4 regions of the Halobacillus sp. HZG1 genome follow, and region 4 is predicted to be linked to each of the others. Evidence: riboswitches for the same ligand, from Rfam matches in the RefSeq annotation. Region 4 holds a riboswitch; each other region holds the start of a gene.
What was found. Region 4 has a riboswitch for S-adenosylmethionine ahead of msrA (peptide-methionine (S)-S-oxide reductase MsrA). Riboswitches for the same ligand answer to the same signal wherever they lie in the genome.
Positions count from the first base shown of each region.

Region 1: another riboswitch for S-adenosylmethionine. It lies ahead of VKA52_RS00065 (PLP-dependent aspartate aminotransferase family protein); the one in region 4 lies ahead of msrA (peptide-methionine (S)-S-oxide reductase MsrA).
Region 2: another riboswitch for S-adenosylmethionine. It lies ahead of VKA52_RS12450 (methionine ABC transporter ATP-binding protein); the one in region 4 lies ahead of msrA (peptide-methionine (S)-S-oxide reductase MsrA).
Region 3: another riboswitch for S-adenosylmethionine. It lies ahead of VKA52_RS09965 (acetyl-CoA C-acyltransferase); the one in region 4 lies ahead of msrA (peptide-methionine (S)-S-oxide reductase MsrA).

Region 1 covers NZ_JAYLVQ010000004.1:5,859-10,360, reverse strand. Annotated here, with positions in the region: gene VKA52_RS00075 (NUDIX hydrolase) at 1-436, shown strand, start outside; gene VKA52_RS00070 (trans-sulfuration enzyme family protein) at 496-1,641, shown strand; SAM riboswitch class I at 1,714-1,824, shown strand; gene VKA52_RS00065 (PLP-dependent aspartate aminotransferase family protein) at 1,963-3,741, shown strand; gene VKA52_RS00060 (aliphatic sulfonate ABC transporter substrate-binding protein) at 3,768-4,502, shown strand, end outside.
Region 2 covers NZ_JAYLVQ010000065.1:34,068-38,569, reverse strand. Annotated here, with positions in the region: gene VKA52_RS12460 (MetQ/NlpA family ABC transporter substrate-binding protein) at 1-524, opposite strand, end outside; gene VKA52_RS12455 (methionine ABC transporter permease) at 557-1,225, opposite strand; gene VKA52_RS12450 (methionine ABC transporter ATP-binding protein) at 1,218-2,243, opposite strand; SAM riboswitch class I at 2,326-2,434, opposite strand; SAM riboswitch class I at 2,641-2,746, opposite strand; gene VKA52_RS12445 (TlpA family protein disulfide reductase) at 2,837-3,259, shown strand; gene VKA52_RS12440 (thioredoxin family protein) at 3,396-3,710, opposite strand; gene VKA52_RS12435 (toprim domain-containing protein) at 3,721-4,068, opposite strand; gene gcvH (glycine cleavage system protein GcvH) at 4,191-4,502, opposite strand, start outside.
Region 3 covers NZ_JAYLVQ010000061.1:168,503-173,004, forward strand. Annotated here, with positions in the region: gene VKA52_RS09955 (hypothetical protein) at 1-130, shown strand, start outside; gene VKA52_RS09960 (cell wall-binding repeat-containing protein) at 463-1,881, shown strand; SAM riboswitch class I at 2,153-2,257, shown strand; SAM riboswitch class I at 2,325-2,432, shown strand; gene VKA52_RS09965 (acetyl-CoA C-acyltransferase) at 2,505-3,659, shown strand; gene VKA52_RS09970 (acetoacetate--CoA ligase) at 3,680-4,502, shown strand, end outside.
Region 4 covers NZ_JAYLVQ010000012.1:15,624-20,125, forward strand. Annotated here, with positions in the region: gene VKA52_RS01010 (DinB family protein) at 1-77, opposite strand, end outside; gene VKA52_RS01015 (alpha/beta hydrolase family protein) at 262-1,137, shown strand; gene VKA52_RS01020 (DJ-1/PfpI family protein) at 1,140-1,685, shown strand; gene VKA52_RS01025 (AIM24 family protein) at 1,719-2,411, shown strand; SAM riboswitch class I at 2,578-2,699, shown strand; gene msrA (peptide-methionine (S)-S-oxide reductase MsrA) at 2,821-3,294, shown strand; gene VKA52_RS01035 (ion channel) at 3,330-3,737, opposite strand; gene eutH (ethanolamine utilization protein EutH) at 3,890-4,502, shown strand, end outside.

The DNA.
Region 1 (4,502 bases), on a different contig from region 4:
CAAAAAGGACTTCCCGGGCTTGTTTGATATTACTGCTGCTGGGCATATAGAAGCGGGAGAGGACGTGCTGATGGCGGGTGTCCGGGAAATCGAGGAGGAAGTCGGTTTGACAGTAGTACCTGGCGATTTAGTTCACCAAGGAGATTTCAAGGAGGAGCTGAAGGAAGGTGGGCTCATAGACCGGGAGATTTGCCGCATTTACCTCTTCCTTTGGACAAATGACAGGACCTTTACCATTGGAGAAGAGGTGCAGGACATCGTTTCCGTTCCACTGGACGATTTGGAAGGTTTGAAGGATACACGCCAAATCGTGAAGGTGGTCTCTATTCTTAGTGGTGAGGAAAAAGAAGTGACGCGTAAGAATCTTGTCCCACATGAAAAAGGGTATGAACGGTACACCTTTCATGCGATCAGGGAATATGTCGCAAAACTTTGACAATATTCAAGCTTATTCTATATAATTTCTGATTAAGTGATAGAGAGAGGAGACGAACGATGACGAATACATCATTTGATACGAGGATCGTACACCATAAAGCGGATCAACGTCTTGTCCCGAACAGCAAAAGTACCCCGATTTACCAGACGTCCGCCTTTACTTTCAAAGACTTGGATCATTTGGAAAGTTATTATGAGGGAGACAGCCCTTATCTATATACAAGAGAGAGGAACCCTAATACAGATGAACTGGCAGGAACCATTGCGGAACTGGAAGAAGCACCAGCTGGAGTGGCATCTTCCTCTGGAATGTCAGCCATTCTTGCCGGCATTCTCGCGGTGGCCAAACCTGGGGATCATATCGTTGCAGCAGAAGATGTTTATGGGGGATCACACAAGTTGATCACCAAAGAACTTCCTGCGTTCGGCATTGATGTAACGATGGTTTCTTTTTCAAATTTAGACGACGTTTCAGAAGCGATGACGGATCAAACGAAGCTTCTCTATACGGAATCGATTTCCAATCCTTTTTTGCGTGTGGAAGATTTAGAAGGCTTAGTCAACCTGGCTCGTCAAAAGAATGTGAAAACGATGGTTGATAATACGTTCGCCACCCCGTACTTATTACAGCCTTACACGGATGGCGTCGATCTTGTCGTCCATAGTGGGACGAAGTATATTGGTGGTCATAGTGATGTGACATGTGGAGTGCTGGTCGGGAATGAGGATTTGATTCAGGCCGCGACCCAGAAGATTGTCACATTTGGTGCGAATCTAAGCCCGTTCGAAGCATGGCTTACACAACGCGGAGCCAAAACTTTAGGTCTTAGAATGAAGAAGCAATCATACAATGCAAAACAGGTAGCAACCGCCCTGAATGACTATGGCGCGGTCCGGACCGTCTATTATCCTGATAAGGTATCGGAAAAAGGAAACGGAGCCATTGTGACCATCGAACTTAATGATTCGATTGACATAGAGGCGTTCTTCCGTTCACTTGGATGGGTGAAGATTGCTCCTACGCTGGCGGGAGTAGAAACGACGGTTTCTTATCCTGTTCGTACATCTCACCGTGCGTTATCGAACGCTGAGCGCGAGAAAATCGGCATCAATGATTATGTGATTCGTCTTTCCATCGGAATTGAAGATCATGAAGATATTATCGATCAGCTGAAAAGAGCAATAGAAGCTTCAGAAAATTAATTTTTAAAAAAGATTGACTTTTCTGATTCTTATCCGTTATAATTCACAACATAATCAATCAACTGCATACATCTCTTATCAAGAGAGGCTGAGGGAATAGGCCCTGTGAAGCCCGGCAACCTTCAAACAATGGTTTGAAAAGGTGCCAAGTCCTACAGATCAGATTGATCTGGCAGATAAGAGGAGGAACCGAAATGACAAACCCTCTTCTTATTTGGAAGAGGGTTTTTTGCTGTTCGGAAAGAGATCAAGGACCTTTATGCACGCTTAAAACCAACTATTTTTATAAGAATAGGAAACTTATTTGGGGAGGAAACCATCATGACAAATTCATTTGAAAGCTATGATGTAGATACGATTTCTTTACACGGAGGACAATCACCAGATCCAACGACGGGATCTCGGGCGGTGCCGATTTATCAAACGACTTCTTATGTCTTCCATGACACAGAACATGCGCAGAGCCTATTTGCCCTTGATGAGCCTGGAAACATCTATTCCCGGATCGGAAACCCGACTGTTGATGTTTTCGAAAAAAGGATGGCCCTCTTGGAAGGTGGGGTCGCTTCTGTTGCGACAGCTTCCGGGATGTCCGCCATTGCTTTATCCATTCTGAATATCGCAGGATCTGGAGATGAAGTGGTTGCAGCGGCAAACCTGTATGGCGGCACCTATAATTTATTCGCTAACACTTTACCGCGATATGGCATTAAAGTTCACTTTGTTGATCCGGAGGAACCGGAAAATTTCCGCAAAGCGATTACAGAGCGAACGAAAGCGGTCTTCGCTGAAACCATTGGTAATCCAAGTCTTCATGTGCTGGATATTGAAAAGGTAGCGGCTGTCGCTCATGATCATGGCCTTCCGCTTTTGATTGATAATACATTCGCCACCCCTTATACATGCCGGCCTATTGAATACGGGGCCGATATTGTCATCCATTCCGCAACGAAATGGATCGGCGGCCACGGAACGGCCATTGGAGGAGTTGTCGTAGACGGGGGACAGTTCGATTGGGGTAACGGTAAGTATCCCGTTTTCACAGAGCCTGATGATAGTTATAACGGAATCGTCTATACCGCCGATTTCGGAACGCTTGCTTATATCACGAAATTGCGTGTCCAGCTGCTTCGTGACTTTGGTTCTTGTTTGAGTCCTCAGAATGCCTTCTTGTTATTGCAAGGTTTGGAGACACTGCATTTGCGTGTCGCCCGGCATGGAGACAATGCTCAGGAAATCGCAGAATACTTACAAGGTCATCCCGATGTGGAATGGGTGTCGTATCCAGGCCTGCCCTCGCATCCGGCTCATGAGTTAGCCACTCGATATCTTGAAGGAGGATATGGTTCTATCGTTAACTTTGGCATTAAAGGTGGAAGGGAAGCCGGGAGACAAGTGATCAACAACATTTCACTCTGGTCACATGTAGCAAACGTTGGCGATGCGAAATCGTTAATTATCCATCCCGCTTCCACGACTCATCAACAGTTATCCGTGGAAGATCTAGCTGCAAGTGGAGTGACAGAGGAATTGATCCGCTTATCCATAGGGCTTGAATCGAGCAAAGATTTGATCAACGATCTTGATCGGGCCATTGCTAAAGCGACCGGAAGGGAAACGGAACAAACGGCGATTACTGAAAATGACGAAGGTGTCATCAAATGGGCCTTGAGCTCCTCCAAAACCCAGGAAGATGGAGAAACGCGTCCCAAACGTTTAGCGGTTGTCGGATTGAGCGGAAAGCCTTCACGTCCGAGTCATCGCCTAGCTAGAAAAATGCAGAGGATGGGATACCAAATCGTGCCTGTAAATCCACGGGAAACAGAAGTCCTTGGTGAGAAAGCCTATCCTGATCTGAGATCGATTCCATTTAAAGTTGATGTTGTTCAAGTGTTTCGCAGTCCGGAAGCAGCCATTGAAATTGCTAAGGAAGCGGCAGATATCAGGCCGGATGTCTTTTGGCTACAGGAAGGGGTCATCTCACCGAAGGCGGCCCAGATTGCAAGTGAAGCAGGACTTGAAGTCGTTCATAACCGGTGCACGTATAAAGAGGCCCAGCGTTTACGCGGAACCATTGATACGTATGCCTGTGAAATCTAAAAAATAATCATAGAGGAGCGTGTAAGATGGGATTTAAGAAAACATTCATGACGATAGGGTTACTTGCAGCCGTGGGTTTGGTGGGTTGTTCCGGAGATGCAGAGGGGGAGAGTAGCTCACCAGACAAAGTGACGCTCGACTATGCGTATTACTCCCCCACGAGTCTTGTATTGAAAGAGCAGGGATTCGCCGAAGAAGTCTTTGAAGAAGAAGGGATCGAAGTGGAATGGGTCCTCAGTCAGGGAAGTAACAAAGCTCTTGAATTCCTGAATTCCAGCAGTATTGACTTCGGTTCGACCGCCGGTGCAGCGGCTCTCATGGCAAAAGCGAACAATGCTCCTGTCGAATCCATCTATCTATATTCCAAGCCCGAATGGACAGCACTCGTTACGAACCCTGATTCCGGAATATCTTCTGTGGAAGATTTGAAAGGGAAGAAGGTGGCGGCAACACTCGGAACGGACCCTTACATTTTCTTAGTCCGCGCACTGAAGGATCACGGGCTTTCTACGGATGACATTGAGCTTGTGAACCTGCAGCACCCTGAAGGAGCAACGGCACTGGCTAATGGAAATGTTGATGCATGGGCAGGACTCGACCCTCATATGGCCCGGAATGAATTGGAGGGCGGCGCTGAACTTTTCTACCGGAAGCCGGAGTTCAATACTTACGGAACATTAAACGTGCGCTCGGATTATGCCAAGGAGCATCCCGAAGTCGTTAAACAAGTCATTGAAGCTTATGAAAAAGCAAGAAAGTGG
Region 2 (4,502 bases), on a different contig from region 4:
ACCGTAGCTTCTACTTTTTCAACACTTTCATCCAATTTGATCAGCCCCTCTTTTTCTAAGAGAGAAAGAACTCGTCCGTGAGTGGATACGGAACGACTCATGACTAGCGTCGTGCCCTCTTCCACATCTTCCAGGTTTTCATACTTTTGAGAATAAACTCCGATCGGCTCAATGTGGATACCACCGAGGTTTACAAAGTCATATCCTTTCTCTTCTTCTTGAGTCTCCATATAAGGAATCGTTTGGAAATAGTTTGCATCGATTCGACCTTCATCTAAGTCTTGGTTCGGTAAAATATAATCCTGATATTCTTCAATCTCTAATGTGATTCCTTTTTCTTCGAGCATAGGTTTTGCTTTTTCAAGAACTTCAGCGTGAGGAACACTAGTGGCTCCTACCTTAATCTCTTTGGCATCACCTTCACCTTCAGATCCTGATGAAGTTTCCTCCTCATTCGATGACCCGCAAGCTGCGAGCACTAGGATAAACAATACAGCGATTAAACTCGTCCAGATTTTTTTCATTTTTCATTCTCTCCCTTTTCTTTATTTTATCTTTATCTTTTATCCAATTTCCGTGAGATCGCATCTCCGATGAATTGGAATATAAACACAATCAAAATAATTAAAATGGTACAGATAAATACAACATCAAAATTACTTCTTTGGAAGCCGTAGAAATAAGCGAAGTCGCCAAGTCCACCTGATCCAATTGCACCTGCTACTGCAGTGTATCCAATCAATGCGATCGCTGTTACGGTAATCCCTGATATCAGAGCTGGCATCGATTCCGGAAGCAATACTTTGAAAATGATGGTCGAATACTTAGCTCCCATAGATTTTGCGGCTTCCACGACACCTTTATCGACTTCTTTCAAAGCAATTTCCACTAAACGGGCATAGAATGGAGCTCCACCAATAATTAGTGCAGGTAGCGCTGCTTGAGGCCCTCGAATAGTTCCAATCAGAAAATCAGTAAACGGGAACAACAATAAAATGAGAATGATAAAAGGAATCGCTCTAAATATGTTAACGATAGAAGCAGTGATCCAATTCAATGTTTTGTTTGCCCAGAGACCCCCAGGGCCGGTCAAATAAAGAAGTAGTCCCAATAGCAAACCTAAAACAAACGTACCTGCGACAGAAACCAGAGTCATGTAGAGGGTTTCATTTGTAGCTGTAATCATGTCTTCCATTCTTACGTTCGGGAACCATTCATTAAACATGTGGATTCACCTCCACTTCTACAGATGTTGATCCAATATAATCAATGGCACGCTCGACTTCTTTTTGATTTCCATCAAACTGTACAAACATTGTTCCATACGCACCCTTTTGCGTCTGGGTGATTTTCCCATGCAGAATGTTGACATCTACTTCAAACTTCCTGGATAAATCGCTGATGAGTGCTTGATTTGTACTATCTCCGACAAAATGAAGACGGATAATTTCTCCAGATCGGTAATTATCTTTGATCAACTGCAGGGAGGTCTCTTTTTCCGGATCTCCCATCACTTGATCCACAAACTTCTTCGTTACCGGTTTTTTAGGATGGAGAAAGACATCCAACACTTCCCCTTGCTCCACAATCTTCCCTTCTTCCATAACCGCCACCTGATGACAAATTTTGCGTATTACATGCATTTCATGTGTAATCAGAACGATTGTAAGGCCGAGTTTTTCATTAATATCCACAAGGAGATCAAGAATCGAATCAGTGGTCTCTGGGTCCAAGGCGGATGTAGCTTCATCACACAAAAGAACTTTAGGGTTGTTTGCAAGTGCTCTGGCTATCCCCACCCTCTGCTTTTGTCCGCCACTCAATTGAGATGGATAAGAACCTCCACGTCCTTTCAATCCCACCAAATCAATCAATTCATCGACTCGTTTCTGCCTCTCAGCTTTAGGGATACCGGCAATTTCCAATGGAAAAGCGATATTATCATGAACGGTTCGCGACCAAAGCAAGTTGAAATGTTGGAAGATCATTCCAATTTCTTGTCTTGCCAACCTTAATTTTCCTTTACTCAAAGAAGTGAGTTCCTGATCATCGACAAGAATGCTTCCTTCTGTGGGGTCTTCCAACCGGTTCAGTAAACGAATAAATGTACTTTTACCGGCACCGCTATAGCCGATCACCCCATAAATTTCCCCTTTGTTAATGTTAAGACTTAAGTCATCCACAGCTCGTACATCCTGATCTTTCGTGTGGAATATCTTTGATAGTCCTTTAATTGTAATCATGATGATTTCCCTCCACTTCCAAAAAAACGCCGCTCTGTTATGAGAACAGAGCGGCGTTTTTAATCATACCTAAAAATCTGTTCTCTCATCTGTCAAAGTTTTTTACTTTGCAGGAATTGGCACCTGAGCAAAATAGTTCTGCCGGTTGCCGGGCATCATCGGGCCAGTCCCTCCGCCACTCTGGATAAGAGATTTTAGTCTATTAAATTATTATTACTTTAACTCGTTTAAGTAGCACAAAGAGGATTGTAGCACCGTACGAATTTTGTGTCAACTCCAAAACAGATTGTTCAGAAAATAAAGTCGATCAATTATAAACCAAAACAGCAAATATTCACGCGATTTACACAATAAAAAAATCCCTTCTTTAAATAGAAGAGATTGATCGCGTTTACATTTCTCATCTATCAAAGTCAAAGACTTCGCAGGATTTAGCACCGTGCAGTCTACCTGCCGGTTGCCGGGCATCGTCGGGCCAGTCCCTCCGCCACTCTGGATAAGTGAAGATGTCGATATGAAATTAATAATTATGTTAGCATGGGACATAGATTAGCGTCAATCCATAACTTCGCCAGATACAAAGGAGAATGACATTGAGTGAACAAGCCCCTTTATTTGAACTGCCTTATATTAACGATCAATCTTCAATCTATAAACTGGAAGACGAACTAGGGAAAGTTATTGTCTTGACCTTCTGGGCCTCCTGGTGTCCAGATTGCGGGAAAGATTTACCTATGAAAGAACAACTGTTCAAAACGATGGATCATGAAAAAGTAGCGATGCTGACGATCAATGTTTCTGGAAGAGAACGGAAGATAGAGGAAGGTCTCGAATTCACCGAAAAGTTTTTAACGCAGCCTACTCTTTCTGACGAAGGACGTTACGTTTATGACATGTACAATTGTGATGGCGTTCCTTCCACCATCATCATCGATCAACAAGGTAATATCCATGCGAATTTTGGTGATCAGTCCTCCTTCTTAGATATTGTAAGCAAACTAGGAGAAATTGTATGATATTCAAGACTAGAAAAAACAGGGAAGACTCTGGAGAGTCTTCCCTGTTTTTTATTATAGAATAACTTCCAAACCATATTTAATAAGAGAAGTTTTCAATTCTACAGTAGTGGTCATTTCCTGGGAAATACATACACTATTCAACAAAACCAACGACTTTCTCATACATATAGGAGACAGATTGAAAAGCATATATCTTTTCCTCTACCTCCCCATCCCTCGTCACTAGCAGACACGGGACACTTTTAATCTTATAATACTGCATCCATTCAGGGTGCAGAGAAGCATTCATTTCCTTAAAAACTCCCCGATCAAAGACCGCTTCAAGTGTTGTAAGCATTTGACGTGCTAAATGACACGTTGCGCAAAAAGGGCTGTGAACGAAGGTGAGGGTCGTTTGTGGAGCATCAAAGTGCTTCTTTACTTCTGGTGATGTTTTTATTTCCTCCACAGCCATCCTCCTATATTAAATAAATCGATTTTACGTTGAAATGTCTACTAAGTAAGGCTCTTGCTAATTCAGCTTCCGGCGTAGCTGCTACTTCTCTGAAAGCCTTATCTATATAGATATGTTCGGCGTGAGGAAGCTCTTCCGTCAATTGTTTTCTTAATTTGTAGCCAGAGTCATCTTCGTCCACGAGAATATACACGGTCCGATCATCTAAATTGTGATCAAAAATCATTTCTTCCATCCGCTCGATTCCTAAAGTCCCATGGGTGCAGATGATTTCAATATCTTCATCAAGGACCTTGTTCAACTTCTTTTTATCCGTGATTCCTTCAACAATGACGATTCGTTCTCCATCCATCTTCATCACCTACTATATAGAAACAGACCATGCCTCTCAGGCATGGTCTGAACATGATTAAGATCAAACGTGATCATGTCAGACAAGGATTCTTAAAGCCCTGCCTGTCCAATGCACTATCCTTAGTCTTCATCAATCATTGCTTCATATTCTTCCGCAGTCATCAAATCATTGACCTTGGAGTTGTCACTTGGTTCAACAACAACCATCCAGGCTTTATCGTAAGGAGATTCATTAACAAATTCCGGACTGTCTTCCAAGTCTTCATTAACTTCGACAACCTTACCACTAAGAGGAGCATAAAGTTCAGAAACTGTCTTCACAGACTCTACACTGCCAAACGGCTCATCTGCTTCCAGCTCATCCCCGACTTCTGGAAGTTCTACGAATACGATATCTCCAAGTTCTGATTGCGCGAATTCAGTAATACCGAC
Region 3 (4,502 bases), on a different contig from region 4:
CGTTGTGGCCGCAGATGCAGGGAATAATAACAGTCAGAATGGAAAGGGAAATAGTGAGGAAGCCCAAAACGATCACCCGGCACCTCCTGCCACCAATCCGCACGGTGATGAATTACCTTTCAGTAACTAATACTTACCACGTCTTCCAGACTTCAAATAAAACATAGATTCGAAGAAAGCAAATCGAATAGACAATTGATTATGAATCACTTGTTCTTAGACTCCCATTGATGACCTCGGTAATGGACCGGGGTCATTTTATTTGGACAATAAAAAAGGGTTTATAAATCATAAAGCTTTTGAAGTCGATATTTGTCATAAAAAATAGATAGCTTTACTTCGAGGACTGATTTATAATCCTTTTAGTGAACTCGAATGGAAGGTGATGAGAGAAGTATAGTAAGCGGTTGCACTGTTGCTTAAGTCCTAATGAAGTTAAAAGTAAAGGGGAAAATGAAACGAGTGAAAAAATTTGTTGGTTTTACAGTTGCTGCTCTATTAACGTCTACTTTATTGACCACACCTGTCCTGGCCACAAGCGAAACACCATTTAAGAGTTTGGAAGATTTCAAAAAACAAAAACAGGTTCCGAATGCTCAGGAAGTTAAACTGCTCGGCTATAATGAATGGGGAGAATTTGAAGAGGAAGAGCCGAATAACACAATGGCCCAAGCCAATCATATAACCACGGAGGATCTCGCCGTAGGTACATTCACTAAGGGTGATAAGGATTATTACAAGATTGAAATCAATGGAGATGAAGAAGTGGATCTCTCTGTATCTCTCTTCTCTATGGATGTAGATGAAACCAACATGCAGCTGAATGTAGATGTTTATAGCTCCTCCGGTGAAGAAATGGATAGCTATTTTAAAGACAGCGACGAGTATGGATTTGCGGGTGGGTTTTATTTGAATCCGGGAGTCTATTATCTTGAAGCTTCTGATTTAGCTGACTTGAATAATGGAGAAACGTATATGCTGAGTCCTTTTGTTATCGAAGAGGAACCATACATTGACCGTATAGCCGGAGAAGACCGCTACCATACCGCAGCAGCGATCGCTGTACGTCGAAGTGGTGGGTATCCAAACGATCATATCATCCTGGCAACAGGAGCCGATTTTCCTGATGCACTTGCAGGAGCACCGCTTGCCTTCTACTATGATGCGCCGATTCTTTTGACCAGGAAAAACGCTCTTTCGCAAATTACAAAATCGACGATTGATGTGTTAGGTGCCAAACATGTCACGATCCTTGGTGGCACAGGTGCCATTTCCAAAGACGTCGAAAACTCCCTTGTGAAATTAGGATTGGATGTCGAAAGAATTTCAGGATCTGACCGGTACGAAACCGCAACAGCTATTGCTGAAGTGCTTCCACCTAGTGATGGAGCCGTGGTCGCATACGGAAGAAACTTCCCTGATGCCCTTTCCATTGCACCTGTAGCGGCAAGCAACATGATGCCGATCCTTTTGACAGAAAAAAGTAAACTTCCGGAAGCTACGAAGCAGGCCATCAACGATTACGACTTCACCTATGTTGTAGGAGGTTCCGGGGTTGTCGATCAAAAGGTTTTCTCTCAACTTCCTGATCCTGAGCGAATTTCAGGGAAGAACAGATACAGCACATCGATTGCTATCGCTGAGCATTTCGAACTGGAACCGACGTTTGTGAATATCGCGACTGGAGCGGACTTTGCAGACGCTCTTGCAGGAGCCACTTATACGTATGGTGAACCGTTATTGTTAACTCCATCCAATTACCTTTCGCCTGAAGTGAAGGATTATTTTGTTAAGAACGAAACCTTCTACTTCACTATTTTTGGTGGCACGGCAGCTGTCAGTGAAAATGTGGAGGATGAGATTCTGGAGCTATTTGAATAGGAGTCTACTACTCTTCCATGAGCAGCCTTACAAAACTCCAAAAACAGATCATTAATTAAGAACAGATCAAACACCACCAAGTAGTCAATCATGACTTGATGGTGTTTTTCTATGGATGATCCTGAAAAACTCCAAAAGTTCCTCATAGATTGGTTAATCACTTACTAAAACAGAACCCCAAATATAATAAATTTTCACACTTTTCTATAAAATGCATTGACACTTATCCTTTCCCTTGCTAACATGGCACTTAACCAAATAACGAAAGAACATCTTATCCAGAGAGGTGGAGGGACTGGCCCTGTGAAACCCGGCAACCGCTATTTATATAGCATGGTGCCAAATCCTACTGAGTGAACGCTCAGGAAGATAAGAGATTTACATAATCTCTAGCCTCTCTATCACTGATAGAGAGGTTTTATAATTTCCAACTGAATACCAATTTCTTATCCAGAGAGGCAGAGGGACTGGCCCGTTGACGCCCGGCAACCATCAAGCAACCGCTTGAAAAGGTGCTAATTCCTGCAGGAGATGATCCTGGAAGATAAGAAGAGCCAAGAGCCCTCTTCTTATTTTTTGTGAAGAGGGCTCTTTCTATTTTACAAAAAGGAGTGGCTACATAGATGAGTACTGTACTTTTAGATGGCATTCGTACCCCGTTCGGAAAATGGAAAGGGGCTTTGAAAAAGAAATCCGCAGCAGAACTTGGATCGCACGCATTAAACGCTCTAATTAAGAGAAATCCCATAGCCAAACAGGCAGATGGCGCGCTGCTTGCCCAAGTCATCCAGGCTGGGGGCGGCCAAAATCCTGCTAGGCAAGTCGCTTATAAGGCGGGGGTGGAGATCAATACACCTGCCATCACATTGAACAATGTCTGTTTAGGCGGGATCGCTACGATCGCAGATGCCTCCCGAAGACTGCAATTGAACGAAGGAGAATTATACATCGTCGGTGGCTTCGACTCGATGACGAACGCTCCTCATACTGCTCCTGTACGTGCTTCTTCAGGACTCGGCCATAGCATCCTCAAAGACACCTTACTGAACGACGGTTTGTGGTGCGCCTTAACGGATGTATCGATGGGAGCTCTTACCGATGAGAAAAACCGCTCCTTCGAAATTAGTCGAGAGGAGCAGGATGAATACGCCGCCCTTTCCCAGCAACGAGCAGCGAATGCTCAAGAAAAAGGGTGGTTCCAACCTGAAGTCGCTCCTTTTTCAGGTTTGCTTGAAGAAGATGAAGGTATCCGCAAAGGTACAACAGCCGAGAAGTTATTGAACCTCTCACCGGCTTTTTCCAACGAAGGCACAATTACGGCAGGCAATGCGTCGCAGATGACGGATGGGGCGAGCGTTGGGATCGTTACCACGAAAGAGAAAGCTGAATCACTCGGGCAGAATCCGTTGGCGGAAATCATCGACTGGTCAGAGATTTCCGGACCAGATCCGAGCTTGCAAACGAAACCATCGCAAGCGATCCAGGAACTATTAGATAGACACCAATTGACGACTGACGATATCGATCTGTTTGAAATCAACGAGGCTTTTGCCAGTGTCGTGATTGCCAGCTGCCGGGATCTTGGCATTGATTATGACCGGGTCAATGTGAACGGTGGAGCGATCGCTCTTGGTCACCCACTAGGCGGCACAGGATTCCGGCTTGTTTTGACCCTTGCCCATGAACTGAAACGGCGCGGCGGTGGAAAAGGCATCGCGTCCCTTTGTGGCGGTGGCGGACAGGGCATGGCCCTATTGATTGAAGTGCCTCATACATAACTCGAAAGGAGACAATTCCAATGAATACATCAATCACAGCTCAGCGTTCTCCTTATCTATGGGAGCCATCGAGCGGAAGAATAGAACAATCACATATCAAAGCTTTTGCTGAATCTACCGGCCAACCGCTTTTTCCATATGAACGGTTCCACCGCTGGTCCGTTTCTCACCTCGCTGAATTTTGGTCAGCCGTTTGGGATTACGCCGGAATTATCGGAAATAAAGGCGACCGTGTTTTTGTCCCTGGCCCTTCGATGCCAGATAGTACATGGTTTCCGGAAGCACGATTGAACTTCGCTGAAAACATGCTAAGGGGTTCTCTTGATCGAGTGGTTGCCTATGAAGCAAATGAAGAAGGTGTTCAACGAAGCATTCATTTACAGGAGCTAAAACAATCCGTTGCCAAAGCCCAGGAAGGTTTAAAACAATTAGGTGTTCAAAAAGGCGATTGTGTCGCCGGGGTCACGAAGAACGATATCCAGGGATTAGTGGCCTTGCTTGCAACCACTTCATTAGGGGCGACATGGACCTCCTGCTCCCCTGACTTTGGGACGAAAGGAATCGTCGACCGCATTGGTCAGGTGAAACCGAAAGTATTGATCTCTACTCTCTCCTATCAATATAAACAAAAGCCGTTCCAAATCGAGGACAAAATCAAGCAGACGACGGAACACCTGGAAGGACTATCCGCACTCGTCTCGTTCGAAGGGGAAACGTATATTGAAGGGATTAAATCTCTTTCATGGAGCGAGCTTTGTAACAATGAAGCAGAAGAGCCAACGTTCGAACCCGTCCCTTTTAACCATCCCTTATATATTTTATATACATCAGGAACGACGGGGC
Region 4 (4,502 bases):
TTAACTGATGCTTGTTGCTCTGGCACTTGGTCTACAAAATCGAGCAATTCTTTTCTCTTTTCATCTAAGCCATACATACAAAATCTCCCTTTCAATTGAAGTTATCTAGAGTCTATCACAATTCCTATAGATGTTTCTTTCCCCAGCCCCTCTAAAAATGAAACCTTTCCAAAGCCCTTCCGTATGTAATGATAATAAATGGTAAATATTTCATGACCAGGTCATACAGATTATTCCAATTGATTATTGAGGAGGGATAGGGTGAAAAAGCTGTTGGGAGCTTTTTTGGTTTTCCTTAGTTTTATGGGAGCTGTTGTGTTCTTTGTTGGGGACAGCGAAGATTCTGTCCTGCAGAGTAAGAAAGAGGTAGAAATTGGTGTACCAGGTGTTACAGGATATTCCATTACATATAAAAGCGGGGATACCGATATTCCGGGTCTTTGGATTGAGCCGGAGAATATTGAGGAGAGTCTGCCTTTACTTATTCATAACCGAGGAGGGGTGGGAGAAAGTTCGCTGACAGATGCGCAAGAACTTAAAAATCTATCCTACTGGGCAGAGCAGGGATATGTTGTTTTAGCGACACACTACAGGGAGAATGCAGAGGAGAACGTTAAGGTAAACAAAAAAGAAGACTTTGTCCAAGATGTGCTGGATTTAAAGAAGGTTGGAGCAGAGTTGGACCATGTGGATGAAGACCGGACTGTGATGCTCGGATATTCCCGTGGAGGGTGGATGAGTCTGCTCGCGGTTCAACAGGAAATGGATGTCGATGCTGTTGCTGTCATTGGTGCCATTACTGACTTGGAGCATCTTTACACAAGCCAACCTGCATCTGTTCAAAAACAAATCGAACAATTAATGGGGCCACCTGGAGGAGAACATAGTTGGTATCGTGAGCTTTCTCCCATTCAGTGGGTGGAGGAAGTGGGAGTCCCTACATTAGTGCTTCACGGAGGAAGAGATCGGACCGTACCTGTGGAAAAGGCAAGGTACTTTGTAAGCTTGATGGAACGTGAGCATAACATCCATCGATATATTGAATATGAAAATGGAGATCACGGTTTGAGATTGCATTTTAAAGCGTATGCACCTGAGGTGTTGGAATGGTTTGAAAAGCATCTGGAGGGAGGATAATCATGACGATCGGTGTAGTGCTATACCCTGGATTTAGTGAATATGAAATCACGGTAGCTCTTTCAGTCTTTAAACAGGCAGAGCAAAAGGTTACATATATAGGTTTGGATGAGGAAAGAGTCACTGGTGAATCAGGACTTGAATGTGTAGTAAATGAAACAGTGGAAAAGGTCAGCCCTGGCGATTATGATTGCATACTTCTGCCCGGGGTCGATGATTTTAAACATCTTGTTGATCATCAAACGCTCATTAATTTCATTCAAAAAACCAGTGAAGAAGATGTTCTCATCGGTGCTATATCAAGTGCCCCATATTTCCTTGCCATGTCAGGAGTCCTTGATCATCATTCCTATACAACAGGCCTTACAAAAGAACAGAGAGTCTTCTTAAATGTGTTCCATGAGAATACGTATATGGATGAAACGGTGGTTGTTTCAAAAAAACTGATCACTGCCAAGGGATCCGCTTTTGTAGAGTTTGGCTTGATGCTGGGGAGAACTTTAGGACTCGATTTTGATCCATCGTGGTATAGTCAATTAGAAGCATAGATACTCTTAGAATACGATTAGGAGGAACAGATGATGAGCGACTACTCTATTAGTGAATTTATTAGAAAGACAAAGCAGGATGAATCAGAAAATGACTACTTTGAATTGGAGACTCCGCGGATTCTCGAAGTGAATCTTCTCGATCAAGTGTGGGCCAAGGCGGGAGCGATGATTTCCTATAATGGAAACATTAAATTTGAAAGAGAGGGCATTCTCGAGCATGGTGTCGGTCGTTTATTTAAAAAAGCGATGACCGGGGAAGGAAGTTCTCTAATGAAAGCCACTGGTCGAGGTCGCCTTTACCTTGCCGATCAGGGCAAGAAGATTACTATTTTCGACCTGGATAATGAGACCATCACGGTTAATGGAAATGATCTACTTGCCTTTGAACCGAGCATTGACTGGGATATCAAACTGATGAAGAAAGTAGCGGGGATGGTTTCTGGTGGTTTGTTCAACGTCACCCTTAGTGGAAGTGGGCGTGTGGCGATTACGTCGCACTATGAACCATTGACATTGTTGGTCCGTCCAGGGGAACCTGTGATCACTGACCCGCATGCTACTGTTGCCTGGTCCGGGCATTTGGAACCGAATTTCCGGACAGATATCAGTTTTAAAACATTGATTGGACGGGGAAGCGGAGAATCCATACAAATGGAGTTTGAAGGAGATGGATTCGTTATTGTCCAGCCGTTTGAGGAAGTTTATACAACAGGGCAGAGCTGAGCAGAAGCGGATTTTTTTACAGACAGGCATGAGCATGGTATGCTGTGAATACAATGACACCAAGAGAAACTTGATGTGCATTTATTGAAAATTTTTAATCTGTTATCCTTTACTTCGTTACAAAAACGTAGTAGGATGGGTACTAACAAAAATAAATAACGGAAACTTCTTATCCAGAGAGGCGGAGGGACTGGCCCTTTGATGCCCGGCAACCATCGAATCAATCTACGGATTGACGAGAACGGTGCCAATTCCTGTAGAATGTATGAACATTCTAAGAGATGAGAGGATCGTGCGGATATTAGCGACCCCTTTTCTTACTGGATAAGAAAAGGGGTCTTTTCGTGTAAGCACCATAACCGTCAAGGCTCTCGATAGAAGTTGCGTTAAGGGAAAGGAAAGATGTTAAATGGCAACCGCTATTTTCGGTGCAGGATGTTTTTGGGGAGTAGAAGCATTTTTTGAAAAATTCGAAGGGGTGACAGAAACGAAGGTAGGTTATATTGGCGGCCATCTGGAGAACCCGACATATGAACAGGTCAAAGCAGGAAAAAGTGGACACGCGGAATCTGTGAAAGTGAACTACGATCCAACGGTCATCACTTATGCAGAACTAGTGAATATCTTTTTTGAAGCTCACGATCCGACATCCCGCAATAAGCAGGGAATCGACGTTGGTCATCAATACCGTTCTGTTATTTTCCATTCGGATGCAAGTCAGAAATATATTGCTGAAGAGAAAATTAAAGAATGGGAAGGTAAAGGGGTCTTCAAACGCCCGATTGTTACAGAAGTTGAAGAGGCAACAACTTTTTATGAAGCGGAAGAACATCACCAGAAATATTTACAAAAGCATGGCTCTGCTGCATGCTCCATTGGATAATAAAAAGGACCCTTTCACAAGGGTCCTTTTTATATTTATGAATCTTCTTTTTGCCTGGATGCATCCATAGCTTTTAAGAAATAAGCTGTAGGGAGAAGGATGCCGATTCCTGATTCAAGCAAGGCAAAGAAACGGGCTGCCCCGACAGGCAGCATGTCACCATACCCCACGCTCAACAACGTTTCCCCACTAAAGTAAAGCAAGTCCAAAAAGTTTGGGTCGACAGGGTCCCTTGATGATAAACTAGTAACAAGAATGACTCCGTTTAATGATAACAAATAGTAGAGGAACGTAAATCCAATAAGCACACCTGTGAGTACAAAAAATAATTGAAAGAAAAGGGCCGTGCTGAAGTAGCTTTTTCTGTAGGATTTATTCGTGAAAAAATACACGAGGTTCGCTGCAATGAATATAACCACAACGATGAATAGAGCATGTACCATTTTTTCTTCTCCTTTACTTAAAAAAATATGGAAAGGCTAAGTCAGCGTCCACCGTGTAAAGATGAGCAAGCCATTATAGAAAATCTCCTACCCTGAGTAGTAGTTATTGTAAACATGGATGAAGGGAGAAATATGAGGAAGGGGCTGGGCTTTTGTGGGTTAATGACGCCATTTTAATTGTTATGTGTATCTTCATGGTATTGGGAGCACTGGATTATTATGTGCTTAATCACCGCCTATCTCTGGGATGGCGGTTTTACGAAGCTTTTATGATGATGGGTCCGCTTGCTCTTTCGATGGTAGGGATCATTTCTCTTGCCCCCGTACTCTCCCAGTGGCTTGCGCCTGTCATCACTCCGTTGTTTTTATGGTTCGGAGCGGACCCATCGATGTTTGCATCAATGATGCTTGCTATTGATATGGGAGCCTATCCTTTGGCGGAATCCTTAGCCCTTGAGGAAGAAGCGGCCACCTTTTCCTGGGCACTTCTCGGTACGATGATGGGGCCAACGCTTGTTTTTACTATTCCTGTTGCGCTAACAATTGTAAAAAAAGAAGATCGTCCTTACTTTTCAAAAGGCATTTTAGCTGGTTTAGTTACGGTTCCGATCGGATGTTTTGTCGGTGGTGCTCTAGCAGGGTATGAAGCTGGGTGGATGGTGCGTAATTTAACACCGGCTATTTTGCTTTCTGCCTGTATCGGAGCAGGTTTATGGCTGTTTACGAACGCCACCATTCGGTTATTTTCTTATTTTGGAAAAACCA